Nitratidesulfovibrio vulgaris str. Hildenborough: one gene and its partner. The protein of the gene in region 1 binds, or shares a complex with, the protein of each later gene. Links are inferred from orthologs where the notes say so. Each region holds a gene or a part of one and is shown on either strand. Other genes may lie near its edges.

What was found.
Region 2: the proteins of mnmE (region 1) and mnmG are in contact, whole or in part, in a solved structure (PDB 9HIP), measured with the Escherichia coli proteins. The link is inferred for Nitratidesulfovibrio vulgaris str. Hildenborough from one-to-one orthologs.

Annotation. Positions count from the first base shown.
Region 1 is NC_002937.3:1,179,145-1,186,300, forward strand. The notes cover bases 2,483-5,420. They hold mnmE (tRNA uridine-5-carboxymethylaminomethyl(34) synthesis GTPase MnmE), read left to right. Parts: upstream 2,483-3,233; coding sequence 3,234-4,607; downstream 4,608-5,420. Other genes in these bases: DVU_RS05100 (protein jag), read left to right, coding at 2,483-3,160; DVU_RS05110 (4Fe-4S binding protein), read left to right, coding at 4,782-5,420. In the rest of the region: membrane protein insertion efficiency factor YidD, read left to right, coding at 1-217; membrane protein insertase YidC, read left to right, coding at 225-1,829; more of DVU_RS05100, read left to right, coding at 1,868-2,482; more of DVU_RS05110, read left to right, coding at 5,421-5,468; DVU_RS05115 (4Fe-4S binding protein), read left to right, coding at 5,465-7,084. UniProt on the Escherichia coli protein: Exhibits a very high intrinsic GTPase hydrolysis rate. Involved in the addition of a carboxymethylaminomethyl (cmnm) group at the wobble position (U34) of certain tRNAs, forming tRNA-cmnm(5)s(2)U34.
Region 2 is NC_002937.3:1,889,455-1,896,613, forward strand. What follows is about bases 3,606-6,546. They hold mnmG (tRNA uridine-5-carboxymethylaminomethyl(34) synthesis enzyme MnmG), read left to right. Parts: upstream 3,606-4,101; coding sequence 4,102-5,991; downstream 5,992-6,546. Other genes in these bases: DVU_RS08675 (M20 family metallo-hydrolase), read left to right, coding at 3,606-4,099; DVU_RS08685 (PilZ domain-containing protein), read left to right, coding at 6,252-6,546. Also shown: DVU_RS08660 (alpha/beta hydrolase), read right to left, coding at 61-855; DVU_RS08665 (amidohydrolase), read left to right, coding at 1,008-2,336; DVU_RS08670 (PxxKW family cysteine-rich protein), read left to right, coding at 2,476-2,748; more of DVU_RS08675, read left to right, coding at 2,876-3,605; more of DVU_RS08685, read left to right, coding at 6,547-7,159. UniProt on the Escherichia coli protein: NAD-binding protein involved in the addition of a carboxymethylaminomethyl (cmnm) group at the wobble position (U34) of certain tRNAs, forming tRNA-cmnm(5)s(2)U34.

The DNA of each region.
Region 1 (7,156 bases):
CTACCAGTACTGCATCTCCCCCCTCTTCCCGCCCGCCTGCCGGTATGTACCCACATGCTCGGCCTATACTGCCGAGGCCGTCATGAGGCACGGCGTCATGCGTGGTCTGTGGCTTGCCGCGCGTCGCATCCTGCGTTGCCATCCGTGGTGCGCCGGAGGGCACGACCCGGTTCCGCCCGTTCCGCCCCAAAGATATCCAAGCGCACAGGAGCACTAGACATCCCATGGAAAACAAGCGCGCCATCATAGCCGTCGTTCTCAGCTTCATCGTCCTCGTAGGATGGGGCTATCTCTCGGAATACATGGGCTGGACGCCCAAATCCGTTCCGGCGACCGAACAGAAGACTGCTGCTTCCGCACCCGCACCGTCAGTCGTGACCTCCGCACCGGAGGCCGTGACCCCCGCCCCCGCCTTCTCGCCTTCCACCGGTCATGAAGTGACCGTGACGACTCCCCTCTACAAGGCCGTCCTTCATTCCGGTGGCGGTGTGCTGCGCCAGTTCATGCTGTCGCGCTACCACATGGGCATCGACCGCGATGCCGCCCCGGTGAATCTCATCGAATCTTCCGCCATCCGCGTGGCGCCGCTGGGCCTTCTGGTCAACGGGCAGCCCTCGTGGAATACGGGGCAGTGGGCCTTTGAAGGTGGTGACCTGAACCTTGCCGACGGGCAGACGGGCACCTTGCGGTTTGTGGGGTCGGTGGACGGGCTGCGCGTTGTGCGCGAGCTTGAATTCCATGCCGACAGCTATCTCGTCACCGAGAAGCTGCACCTTGCGCCCGAGGGCGACGCCCCCCGCACCGCGCGCGTGGGGTTCACCCTTGGCACCACCAGCCTCACCCCGGGTGAGAGCCAGTACAACCTGACCCGTGTGGCATGGTTCGCAGACGGCAGCTTCAGTGAGAAGTCCAGCACCGGCGATCTTGAAAAGGGCGTTCTCATCGACGGTTCCATCGACTGGGCCGGGGTGATGAGCAACTACTTCCTTGCCGCCGTGGCGCCCAAGGACACCCGCGCCGTTCTCAAGGGCAAGCTCGAAGGCGGCGTGTACCGCGTTGCGGTCGAACGCCCCGACCAGATGGTCAACCCCGGCAACAGCGACGTCATCGTCTGCAACTACTGGTTTGGCCCCAAAGAGCGCGACCTCCTGAACGCAGCGCCCAACAATCTCGGCAAGGCCATCGACCTTGGCTGGTTCGGCTTCATCGCCCGCCCGCTGGTGACCCTGCTCGACTTCTTCTACAAGTACGTGGGCAACTACGGCACCGCCATCATCCTGCTCACCATTCTCATCAAACTCGTTTTCTGGCCGCTTTCGCACAAGAGCTACAAGTCCATGGAGCAGATGAAGAAGCTCCAGCCCATGCTCGCCAAGGTGCGTGAGAAGCATGCCGACGACCGCGAGAAGATGAACGAGGAGATGATGCGCCTGTACAAGACCTACAAGGTCAACCCCGCAGGCGGCTGTCTTCCCATGCTGGTGCAGATTCCCGTGTTCTTCGGTCTGTATCAGGCCCTTCTCAATGCCATTGAATTGCGTCATGCCCCGTTCATCGCCCATGTGCCCTTCACCGACATCGTGTGGCTTGCCGACCTTTCTGCCAAGGACCCGTTCTACGTCACCCCGCTGGTGATGGGGGCGACCATGTTCCTCCAGCAGAAGCTCACGCCTCCCGCGGGAGACCCCACACAGGCCAAGGTGATGATGTTCATGCCGGTGGTGTTCACCTTCCTGTTCCTGAACTTCCCTTCGGGTCTTGTGGTCTACTGGCTGTGCAACAACGTCCTGTCCATCGCCCAGCAGTGGTGGATTCTGCGCAAGGCCTGATTCCCACGTTGAATCCGCGACAAGCGACGAGGTGATGCATGGACGGTTACAAGGACTTTCAGGGTAAGACCCTGGATGAAGCCATACGCGAGGCCTGCTCGTATTTCGATGCGCCCCGCGAGAAGCTCGAGATAGACATCATACAGGATGCCAAGAGCGGCATCTTCGGACTGGTGGGTGTGCGCAAGGCCAAGATCAGGGCCCGTCGCGTGCAACTCAAGACGACTGTGGAAGAACTCGTCGGGCGCGGTCGGGAGGCTGCATCCCCTGCCGAAGCCTCTGAAGGCGAAGGCAAGGCGCGTTCATCGCGTCGTCCGGCGAAGCCCGTGCGAGAGAAGCGCGAGACGGCATCCGAGGATGCGCCCAAGGCCTCTTCGGCCGATGGTGACGATGCGGCACCTTCGCGGCAGCCCCGCGGCGAACGCGGTCGCAGTGACCGTCAGCCCCGTGAGGCCCGTGCCCCGAAGTCCGAGGCCGCCGTTGCCGAGTCGGATGCTGGCGCCGCGGCGACCGAACAGTCCGAAGCCATGGACGGCGAACAGCGCGAACGTACCGGCCGTCGTCGTCGTCGTGGCGGTCGCGGTCGTGGGCGTTCGCAGAATGGCGAACGTGCAGCGCAAGAGGCGACAGGTACGGCCGAGGCCGAAGCGCAGGGCACGGCAGACGCCGCCCCAGCACAAGAGCCCGCGACTCCTGCCCCGCGCGGCAGGGGACAGAACCGGCCCGCCCCGGCGCGTCGTTCCGCCCCGCCCGCAGCCTCTTCCGTCGCTGCCTCTGCCGAAGGCTTCGAAGACTTCGCCGACGGCGGCGATGACGCCACCCCCGAAGGTCTGCCGGATATCCCTCTCGCCGACCTTGATCAGGAGCTTGTGCGTAGCGTTGCGCTCGAAGTGACAGGCAAACTGGTTGCTCCCATCATCGGCGAGGCCGCGCTCACTGTCGACCTTGCCGACGGTCGCATCAAGGTCACCGTCGATTGTGGCGACAACTCCGGATTGCTCATCGGGCGCGAAGGGCAGACCCTCGCCTCCATACAATACCTCGCTTCGCGTATCGTGGCCCGCAAGCTCAACGCGGCCGTGCGCGTCCAGCTTGACACGGGCGACTACCGCGAGCGTCAGGACGAGAAGCTTCGTGAACTTGCGGTTTCCCTCGCCGAGAAGGCACGCGCGACAGGCAAGCCCCAGTCCACCCGCCCCCTCAGTTCCTACCATCGCCGGGTCGTCCATCTGGCCTTGCAGGAGGAAGAGGACATCGTCACCCGCAGCAAGGGTGACGGTCCGCTCAAGCGCGTCATCGTGCTCAAGCGTCGCAAGTCCCCCGCCGCGTAGCGGCGGTCTGCCAGTCATCACGACGGGGGAGCCTTTGAAAGGGTTCCCCCGTTTTTTCCGTTCAGGAGTCCCTATGCAGCACGACGACACCATCGCCGCCATCGCCACGCCACTAGGTCAGGGGGGCATCGGCATCATTCGTATCAGCGGGCCGGCCAGCCTTGAGGTGCTGCGGGCACTGTTCAGGCCGTCTTCTTCCCGGTTCGGGGGCTTCAGGCCATGGACGCTGCATCATGGAACCATCACCGACGGGTGCGACCCCCTCGACGATGTTCTCGCCGTGCATATGCCGGGGCCGCGGACCTTCACCGGAGAGGACGTGTCGGAAATCCACTGTCACGGCGGTTCCGGTGTCCTTGCTGCGGTACTGGAGGCGTGTGTCAGGCATGGTGCGCGCTATGCGGAACGCGGAGAGTTCACCCGTCGTGCGTTCCTGAACGGACGCATGGACCTGACGCAGGCCGAGGCCGTGGCGGAGATGATCGCCGCGCCGTCGCGTGAGGGAATGCGCCTTGCGCAGGCAAAGCTGGATGGTCTTCTGGGGCAGAGGGTCGGCGCGTTGCGTGCCCGTCTGGATGCGTTGCGGATGCAGTTGTGCGTGGCTGTCGATTTTCCGGAAGAGGAAGTGGAGTGTCTGGCGCCCGAGGCCTTTCTCGCTGAAATCGAAGCCGTACGGCAGGGCGTTGTGGAACTTTCGGCAGGGTATGCCAGAACCCGGTGCTGGCAGGACGGAGCGCTTGTCGTGCTGGCTGGGCAGGTCAATGCCGGGAAGTCAAGCCTCATGAACGCCCTCCTCGGCAGACGTCGTGCCATCGTCACCGATTTGCCCGGTACGACCCGTGACTTCATCGAGGAGCCCCTGAACCTGTCGGGCCTTGCCATCAGGCTTGCCGACACGGCGGGGCTGCGTGAAACAGGGGATATCGTCGAGCAGGAAGGCGTGCGCATGAGCCGCGACCTCGTGGCGCAAGCCGACCTCGTCCTGCTGGTCACCGATGCGACGCAAGGTTTGCAGGGGCCGGAACTCGAACTCCTGCGTCATGCCGGGCCGGAGAGGGTGCTTGTCGTCTTCAACAAGACCGACCTTCTGGAGGGGCGCATCTTGCCGTCAACCCCGGAGGGCTGCCGTTCCGTTCATGTGGCCGCAGCCTCGGGAGACGGGGTCGAATCGCTCGTCACGGCCATCCGTGCTGCTGTGCTTGCGGCGACGGGTGCAGGAGAACCCGAAGCGGGCGAACTCGCCCCCAACATGCGGCAGGCTGCTGCACTGGACAAGGCCGCGACAATCCTCGATGAACTCGCCGGGGATATACGGGCGCACGTGCCCTACGACCTTTGCGGGGTGCGCCTCGACGGGGCTTGCGCTGCCCTCATGGATGTCACCGGGCAATCCACCCCCGAAGCCATCCTCGACGCCATCTTCGCCAGCTTCTGCATCGGCAAGTGACCTGTGGGTGGACGGCTTGCGCACCACTGGGCGACACAGGGGCCGGACGTCCGGGGGGGCCCTGCCTTGGCGGTGGTTACGGCCGTGTGACCCGCGTCACAGACATGCACCTGTGATGTCGCCAGTATCAGGCATGTGCAACGCATACTGTACCTTTTCCCTGTGAGGTTCTGCATGTCCGAACGCGCTGTCTCCAGTTGCATGATCACCGTCTGCCGTGGGTTCGAACCGGGACGGTGCCGCTTCTCCCTCGTCGAGGGAGGCCTTTCTTCCGCAGATGTCGATGCCGCTGTCGCCGCGACCGGATGGGATGACTTCGTGAAATCGAGGGCACGCGGCCCACTCATGCAGCATGATGCCTTCAAGGTGGCATTGACGGGCTGCGCCAACGGTTGTTCACGTCCGCATATCATGGATGTGGGACTCATCCGGGCTGAACGCCCCGGTGCCGCCGATGACGCCTGTACCGCCTGTGGGCTTTGCATCCGTCAGTGTCCGGAAGGTGCCCTGACACCTATGGGGAACGACTCCTCGTGCCCCGCGACCATGTGCGCGCGTCCGGCAGGGACGCCGGTGCTGGATGTCGCTTCGTGTGTTTCATGCGGTCGCTGCCTGCGGCGCTGCCCGGAACATGCGTTGCCTGTCGTCGCTGCGGGCTGGCGCATTGTCGTGGGCGGTCGTCTCGGCAGACGCCCCCGCCTTGCGACCGAACTTCCGGGCATCTTCGATGATGCTACGGCCCTTGTGATTCTCGACCGTGCGGCCCGCTGGTTCATGCGTGACCATCGCCCCGGCTTGCGTTTCGCCGACATCGTGGCGAAATCTCCCGAAGGGCTGTCTGCACTGGTGGAGGGCGTATGACACCGCATACGAAACCCTGCGGCGGATGCCGTGACACCGCCGGAGAGGGCACAGCACGGGTGCCAGGACAGTCCGCAACCGAAGGGGACGACAGCGCCCTGAAGCACGAACAGGGCAAGTCTGCCCCTGCCGTTTCAGAAGATACGGCGCCAGACTCCATGATGGCAGGGGACGTTGCCGTTTCGTCTGGGCAGATGGCGAAACGGAGAGTCGCGCAAGGCGACGGAGAAGAAGCCAGCCCCTCTATCACCCCCCCGCAGGGCGAGACCCCTGCAGGGTTAACCCGTCACCTGCTGCCGTGGTTGCCTGTCGTTGCCGCGCTGCTTCTGGCTGCCAATGCACTCCGCCGCGACGCATGGGGGCTGCTTGGCCTCTGGTGTGTCGTGGCCTGTCTTGCCTGTACCCGGCAGGCATGGGCCCGCATCGTCGTGGCGTTGGCCCTGTGTGCCGGGGTGGTGGTCTGGGCAGACACCACGCAACAGTTCGTGTCGTTCAGGATGATGGCCGGATTGCCGTGGGGGCGGCTTGTGGCCATCATGGCGACTGTGGGGGGCATCACGGCCCTGTCTTCGCTCGTACTACTGGGGCGCGCCGGGGAGGCCCGCTACACCTCCGGGCGTGACATGGCCGGTGCACAGGCGTGGGCAGCCCTGCTGACCTTTGCCGGACTGATGTGGATACGGCATGCCACGGGCCCGCTCACGCCGTTGCTCGCTGACAGGCTATGGCCGGGAAGTGGCATGGTGCAGGCCGCTTTGATGGCCGTCTATGCGGCATGGGCGGTGGGCAGGCTTGCCGACCCGAAGCTGTCGCGCGTCTGGCGGCCGAGACTGTGGGCGTTGTTCAGCTTCGTCTTCTCTATGCAACTGGCCCTCGGACTCATCGGGTATGACATCTTTCTCATGACGGGCAGGCTGCATCTGCCGGTTCCCGCACTCATCCTCGCCGGGCCACTCTATCGCGGTACCGGGTGGTTCATGCTGGGGCTGTTCACCTTCTCCACGCTGCTCCTGGGGGCGGCGTGGTGCAGCCATCTCTGCTATATCGGTGCATGGGATGACATGGCGTCAAGGCGCAAGCGTCGTTGCGGGACACTGCCCAACCATGCGGGGCGGGTGCGGTTGGGCATCGCCCTGCTGGTGTTCGGCGGGGCCGTGGCATTGCGTCTGCTTGGTGTCGGCCCCGTTGCCGCCTTCACGGCCGCGGCGTGCTTCGGCCTTGCCGGAGTGGGGGTGATGCTGGCCGTCAGTACACGTCGAGGCGTGCTGGTGCATTGCACGACATACTGTCCCATGGGACTGCTGGCCGACGTGATGGGCAGGCTGACACCGTGGCGGTTGCAGGTCGATACGGGCCGTTGCACCCGCTGCGGGGCGTGTTCCGCCGTATGCCGTTACGATGCCCTCACCCCCGCCGACATCGAAGGCGGTGCCGCCGGTTTCACATGCAGCCGTTGCCGCGACTGTCTTGCCGTCTGCCGCCATGGGGCCATGCGTCTGACGTTTGCGGGGCGTGGCATCGTCGGCAGACTGGCTGGCGGCGTTCGTGCCGAGACTATTTTTGTCGTCACTGCCGTCACGTTGCATGCCATCTTTCTTGCGGTGGCGCGGATGTGAGGGCTTGCTGCAGGATTGGGGCTTTACGGAACACCCCCGGTTCATGTATGAAAACCGCCGCGACGCATGCCG
Region 2 (7,159 bases), 710 kb from region 1 along the record:
CCGAAATAAAAGAATATTTATAAAAAATACGCTCTCTGATCCAATGGGGGTCTAAAACGACTATTTTTTACAATTTTGAGACAATGCTCTTTGCGTAAACGAAACGACCTCACGAGCGACAAAGCTCCGACTCTCGCGATGGGTCGTGATGAGATGATGCCCTGCCACCCTGTCGGCGAGCCCGAACAACCGTACACAGACATCATCCGACGTCACGCGTCGGGCGATGTGAAGGGCATTCTCCACAGGCACGGTACGGTCGCCGCGGGCGTGCATCAGAAGAAGCGGGGCCACCAGCAGTGGCAACTCCCGCTCAACCTGCCCCATCCCCTTGATGAGGCTGTGCAGCTGCGGCAAGGCCATGACCCCGTCATAACCGCGCCACGGCGCCACGGCTGTGGCCTCGGGCTTGCGACACGGCACAGGCCATCGACGCCGCACCCGCTTGAGCAACCCTACGAAGGGTAGGCGCCAGTCCTGCATGACGAACGGTACGGCACGGTACAGGAAGACAGGCGCGGCAAGGGCGACAACCCCGGCGGGCCGGAAGCGGCAGCCCAGGTGCAGGGCAAGCGTTCCGCCCATGGAAAGACCGACGACCACAACGCGCCCAGCGCGTGCCTCAAGGTCCCGGTAGCACTCGTCGGCATGGCGCGCCCAGTCGTCGAAACAGGTGGCCTCGAAATCTTCAAGTGTCGCATCATGCCCGGGCAGGGTGATGACGTGTGCCTCGACCCCGGCCTCGGACAACGCAACGGCCAGCGGTTCCATCTCGAACGGCGCCCCGCCGAAACCGTGAATGAGCAGACATGCCCCTCCGGTCATTGTTCCTCCAGTGCCCCCGACCTCGCCCATGACCGACCTCCGGCTCCTGTTGCAGGTTCATCCTGTTTTCCGGTAGCATACACCTAGCGCCCCTCTCGGGGAAAGAGCCTGCCGCCCCGGACCGCCGGAGTTCAAAGGCCCACTTCGCGCCTCACCGAAACCACGCCACGGAGCGACAGAACATGCCCCTTCCCTGTGACACTATCCTGCAAGCTGCCCTCATTGTCACCCAGGACGACGCCCGCACGGTCATCGAAGACGGTGCCATAGCCATACACGAAGGACGGATTGCAGCCGTCGGGCAACGTGATGCGATCGTCGGCAACTGGCATGGCGTAACCGTCATCGACATGGGTGAGAGCCTCATCATGCCCGGTCTCGTCAATGCGCATACGCATGCGTCCATGACACTTCTGCGCGGCCTTGCCGACGACCTTCCCCTCATGGACTGGCTCACGGGCCATATCTTTCCCGTGGAAAAAGGGCTGACAGGGGAACTGGTCGAACTGGGAGCCTTGCTAGGCTGTGCGGAGATGCTGCGGACGGGAACGACGGCCTTCAGCGACATGTACCTCATCGAAGACGCCACGCTGCGTGCGGTCGACCGCGCCGGACTGCGCTGCCTCGCCGGTGAAGCCATCTTCGCCTTCCCCTCGCCCGCCTACGCAGACCCGGAGACGGCCTTCGACCTCGTCCGCGCCCAGCACGACCGCTGGAAGCACCATGCCCGCGCGGCGTTGGCTGTGGCCCCTCACGCAGTATACACCAGCACACCTGCGATACTCGCCCGCTGCCGCGACCTCGCCGAAGAGCTTGGCCTGCCGATACACCTGCACCTTGCGGAAACCGCCACCGAGACGGCGCAATGCATCGAACAGCACGGGGCACGCCCCGTGCCCTATTGCGACGGACTGGGGTTGCTCACGCCCCGCACGACACTGGCCCATTGCGTCGACCTCACCGAAGGGGAGATTGACCTGCTGGCAGAACGCGGTGTCACCGTGGCGCACTGCCCTGAGAGCAACATGAAGCTCGCCTCCGGCATCGCACCGGCCACGGCCATGCTTGGGCGGGGCATGACGCTTGGACTTGGGACCGACGGGGCAGCCAGCAACAACAGCCTGAACATGTTCACCGAAATGACCTCATGCGCGTTGCTGCACAAAGTGCATCACATGGACCCCACCTGCGCTCCCGCCTCCGCCGTCCTTGACATGGCCACACGTGGCGGGGCACATGCCCTGCACATGCAGGGAATAGGACGCATCGAAGCCGGGTGCCCAGCCGACATCATAGCCCTCGACCTGCGCGCCCCCAACATGCAGCCCATCTTCAACCCGGCATCGCACCTCGTCTACGCGGCGACGGGCCACGAGACCCGACTGACCATGGTCGGCGGGGAGGTGCTCTACCTCGATGGATGCTACACCCGCTTCGACATGGACGACCTGCTGAAGGAAGTGCGCAAGGCCCGCACATGGGCCATGGAACAGGTACGCGCTGCGCGGTAGCCCCTGAAACCGGGCCCGCCAGAACGACAGTCGGACGAAAACCGTACTTTCCCGTTGACAAGTGCGGCAATCTGTATAATTGAGACCTGCTTTCTGACAACACACACGCGCCCTGCGCGCGAGATGGAGGAACATCACAATGAGCGCCAACAACGTCCTTGAAGGTGCCGTGAAGACGGCCGAAGGCGTAATGCTTAACGGTTTCGTCCTCCAGCCCATCGTCGACAAGTGCGAGGGCTGTGAACGCATCCGTACCTTCGAAGAGCAGAGCTTCTGCTCCAGCTACCCCGCCCCCGAACGCAAGTGGGCCGGTGGTCGCTGCAATTTCGCCACCCACGTCAAGGCCGCTGCTGCCGCTGCTGCCAAGGTCAACCCCCTCAAGGCCTCCAAGCGCGCCGCGAAGGGCCGTTAGTCTTTCGCCCCCGCAGGGAAAGGGTACCTTGCGTACCCTTTCCCTTTTTCTTCCTCCGGCGAGCCGGTAGGTCTTCCGCCCGCAGCCGCGACAATGACGGCGGCAGCAAGGCCGCCGGGAGCTTGCCATGTCTTCACAACTCCTCTCCCGCCTCGACAACCTGCGTGACAGGGTCATCGAACTCCAGCGCAACATGACGGCCCTGCCCGCCCTCGGCCCCGAAAGCGGCGGCGAAGGCGAACGCGCCAAGGCCGACTATCTTCTTTCCGTCCTGCGTGACATGGGAATGCCCCTCATCGAGGAGATAGACGCCCCCGACCCGCGTGTCCCCTGCGGTCACAGGCCGAACATCGCGGCACGCATACCCGGCCGTACGGGGCGCACCCTGTGGGTCATAGGCCATATGGATGTCGTGCCCCCCGGCGAGGCGGCCCTGTGGGATACCGACCCGTGGCAACTCAAGGTCGATGGCGACATCATCTTCGGGCGCGGCGTCGAGGACAACCAGCAAGGCATCGTCACCGGCCTGCTGGTGGCACAGGAACTTCTTGCCTCCGGCACGGTGCCCGACATGGGTTTCGGCCTTCTCCTCGTCGCCGATGAGGAGACTGGCAACAACTACGGCATGGCGCATGTCGCCACGGCCCGCCCCGACCTTTTCGGCGACGACGACCTTGTCATCGTGCCCGACTTCGGCACCGAAGACGGCGCGATGATCGAAATCGCGGAAAAGAGCATGCTCTGGCTCAAAGTGCAGGTTGCAGGCAAACAGTGCCATGCGTCCACACCCGACGAGGGCATCAACTCGCTGGTTGCCGCCTCTGCCATGATACTGCGCGTGCATGAGCTTGACGCGCGTTTCGATGCGGTAGACCCGCTTTTCAACCCGCCCGCCTCCACCTTCGTCCCCACGAAGAAGGAAGCCAACGTGCCCAACGTCAACACGGTCCCCGGTAACGATGTGTTCTACATCGACTGCCGTGTCCTGCCCTGCTACCTACTCACCGATGTGCGGCAGGCCGTACGGGAAATCGCCGACGATATCGAACGGGCCTACGGTGTCACCGTGACTCTCTCCGATGTACAGGCCGAACAGGCCGCGCCCGCGACCTCCTCCGACAGCGACGTCGTGCATCGCCTGACCCGTGCCATCCGTGCCGAATACGGCGTGGAAGCCCGCCCCATGGGCGTGGGCGGAGGCACAGTGGGCGCCATCCTGCGCAAGCGGGGACTCCCTGTGGCCGTATGGTCGACGCTCGTACCCAATCCTCACACTCCCAACGAGGCTTCACGCATCTCGCGCACCATCGGTGACGCCAAGGTCGTCGCCCGTATGCTCTTCGACGCCTGACCATGAGCACCATCCGTAAACCATCGCCTCCCGACATGTACGACTGCATCGTCGTCGGTGCCGGGCACGCCGGGTGCGAGGCAGCAATGGCCCTTGCCCGCATGGGCCATGCCACCCTGCTGCTCACCGGCAATGCCGATCGCATCGGACATCTCTCGTGCAACCCCGCCATCGGCGGGCTTGCCAAGGGCCACATGGTCAAGGAGATCGACGCCCTCGGGGGCATGATGGGCCTGTGGGCCGACGAAGCCGGCATCCAGTTTCGCACGCTCAACAGCAGCAAGGGGCCAGCAGTCCGTGCCACACGCGCACAGATAGACCGCGACGCCTACCTGCGCGTCGTACGCCGTGACATCTTCGCACAGCCGAATCTGCGGGTGTGGCAGGACATGGCGGAGTCCATCATCGTCGAAGAGGGCAGGGCCGCTGGCGTACGTACAGCCTATGGGCAGGAGTTCAGGGCACACCATGTGCTGCTGACAACGGGTACGTTCCTGCAGGGACGCATCCATGTGGGACTGAGCAACTTTCCCGGCGGTCGCCTTGGCGACGCCCCCGCCACGGGGCTTTCAGCGTCGCTGCGGGCTATCGGCCTCGAACTCGGCAGGCTCAAGACGGGCACCACGCCGCGACTCCTTCGCGACAGCATCGACTTCTCGATGATGGAGGTACAGCCTCCCGACGACCCGCCACGGCCGTTCAGCTTCAGGGGCCCCGGCGTCCGTCTGCCCCAGTTGCCATGCCATGTGACGTGGACCAACGAACGGACGCATGAGGCCATTCGCGCCGGATTCGACAGGTCGCCCATGTTCACTGGTGTCATCAAGGGCACCGGGGCGCGCTATTGCCCCTCCATCGAGGACAAGGTGGCGCGATTCCCTGAAAAGGAACGGCATCAGGTCTTCGTGGAACCGGAAGGTCTCGAAAGCCCTGAATGCTACCCGAACGGCATCCCGACAAGCCTTCCGCTGGAAGTGCAGAAGGCGATGATCGCCACCATTCCCGGCCTTGAGAATGCACAGATCGTACGCCCCGGCTATGCCATCGAATACGACTACGCCGACCCGGTGCAGTTGCGTTCCACGCTTGAGACCAAAGCCCTTCGCGGACTCTGGCTCGCAGGGCAGATCAATGGCACATCGGGGTACGAAGAGGCGGCGGCACAGGGACTCTGGGCAGCGCTTAACGTATCGTGCACCCTGCGTTCGATGCCTCCCTTCCTCCCCGGACGAGATACGGCCTACATGGCTGTTCTCGTCGACGACCTCGTCACCAAGGGCACCAGAGAGCCGTATCGCATGTTCACCTCGCGGGCGGAGCACAGGCTGCTGCTGCGCGAGAACAACGCCGACGCGCGCCTCACCGAAACCGGTCGCGCACTCGGGCTTGTCGACGATACCCACTGGCAGCTGTTCTCGACCAAGCGTGCCGCCCTGCACAGCTTGCTGGACGAACTGGAGAACCGGCGTATCACCCCCGATGCCGCCGCCCGCGACATCTTCTCGCGCCTCGGTGAACCCGCCCCCACCAAGGGTGTGAGTCTTGCCGACATCCTGCGCAGACCCTCGCTGACGCTCCCCGACCTCGCCCCCTTCTGGGAGGGCGTCACCCGGTTTGCCGACGACGTACGAGAAGAGGCCGAGACCATCGTCAAGTATTCAGGCTACCTCGCCCGTCAGCAGGAACTCGTCGCGCGCTCTGCACGCATGGAGGATACGGTACTGCCTGAAGACATGGACTACACCGTCATTCCCGGTCTCACCCGTGAGATAGTCGAGAAGCTGGGCAAGGTTCGCCCCCATACTCTGGGACAGGCTGCCCGTATATCCGGCGTCACGCCAGCGGCACTCACCTGTCTGGAGATACAACTACGCAAGATGGGACAACGCTAGCCACTCTACACGAGGTGTGAAAGCGACGACCGGGCACCATTGCCACGGTCGTCGCTTCTTTCCTGTCCTGCGTGCATACACTGCGAACAAGCACGGCAGATGTGCTTGCGTCCGCCAGCTTTCGGCATCCGCACTGCCCCCGTCTTTCGACAGACAATCACGTTGCAACGCCGGTGGATAGTCCTTATCGTATCAATCTGGTCTCTTCACGAATAGCCAGCCCGACACTGCCCGGCACTACAACCACCCATCGAGGGGGCATGTACCAACCTCTGTTCTCTGCCATCGACAGCACCTCAACGGGACGAGGTTTCCTGTATGAGGTGTCGCGAAGCTTTGTAGAGCGTAGCGTCGATCTCAGCACCGTTTCCGGCGTCGCCACCGCAACCGGCGCCATTCTGGGAACGCTTCTGCTCATCTACCTCGTCCGGCGCCATTTCGAGTCGCGACACAAACCTGTGGCCATCGATATGGTCGCAGGAGATGACAGTATACGCCACATCCTCGAGAGAACGGTCACCGAACGCTCGCGCTACGAGTTGCAGTTCACCTCCGCCGACGGAAAACGACGGGCCACGGCACTGTGCACATGTGTACACATCGATGATGCGAATCTCACCCTTGAATGCTCAAGCGTGGCCCCGCCGCGGACTTCGTGGGCCGGACGCAGGGTAGACCTGCTCTTCCGACTTCAGGAGGGGGCTTGTGAAGTGTTCTACGGCTTCCACACCACCATCAGCGGAACATCCCTCAATGACGAAGGGATAGTCCTCGTTCATGTCTCCCTTCCCCCCATGCTCGAACGCAAGCAGAAACGAGCGTTCCTCCGTCTCACCCCTCCCCCCCATCTCATACGGGGAATAGACATGTGGGAGTTGCCACCCGGGGTATCAGACAAGGGAGAGTGGTCGCCGCACAGACTCCCTCCGCCCATGGCGACAGCGTCACCGGACGGGGGAGACGCCCTGAACCTGATCAACATCTCCGGCGGGGGGCTACGTCTTCAGATAAGCCGCGACATCACGAAGAAAGGTGGACTGCGCTACGATGCGGACCTGCGGCTGCTGCTGCGACTTGCGCTGTACGACCCAGACGAGGGACGGGTTCTCTATTACTGGCTCAAGTGCTCGCACCGCAACCATTTCACCGAGACGGAGACGCAACACAC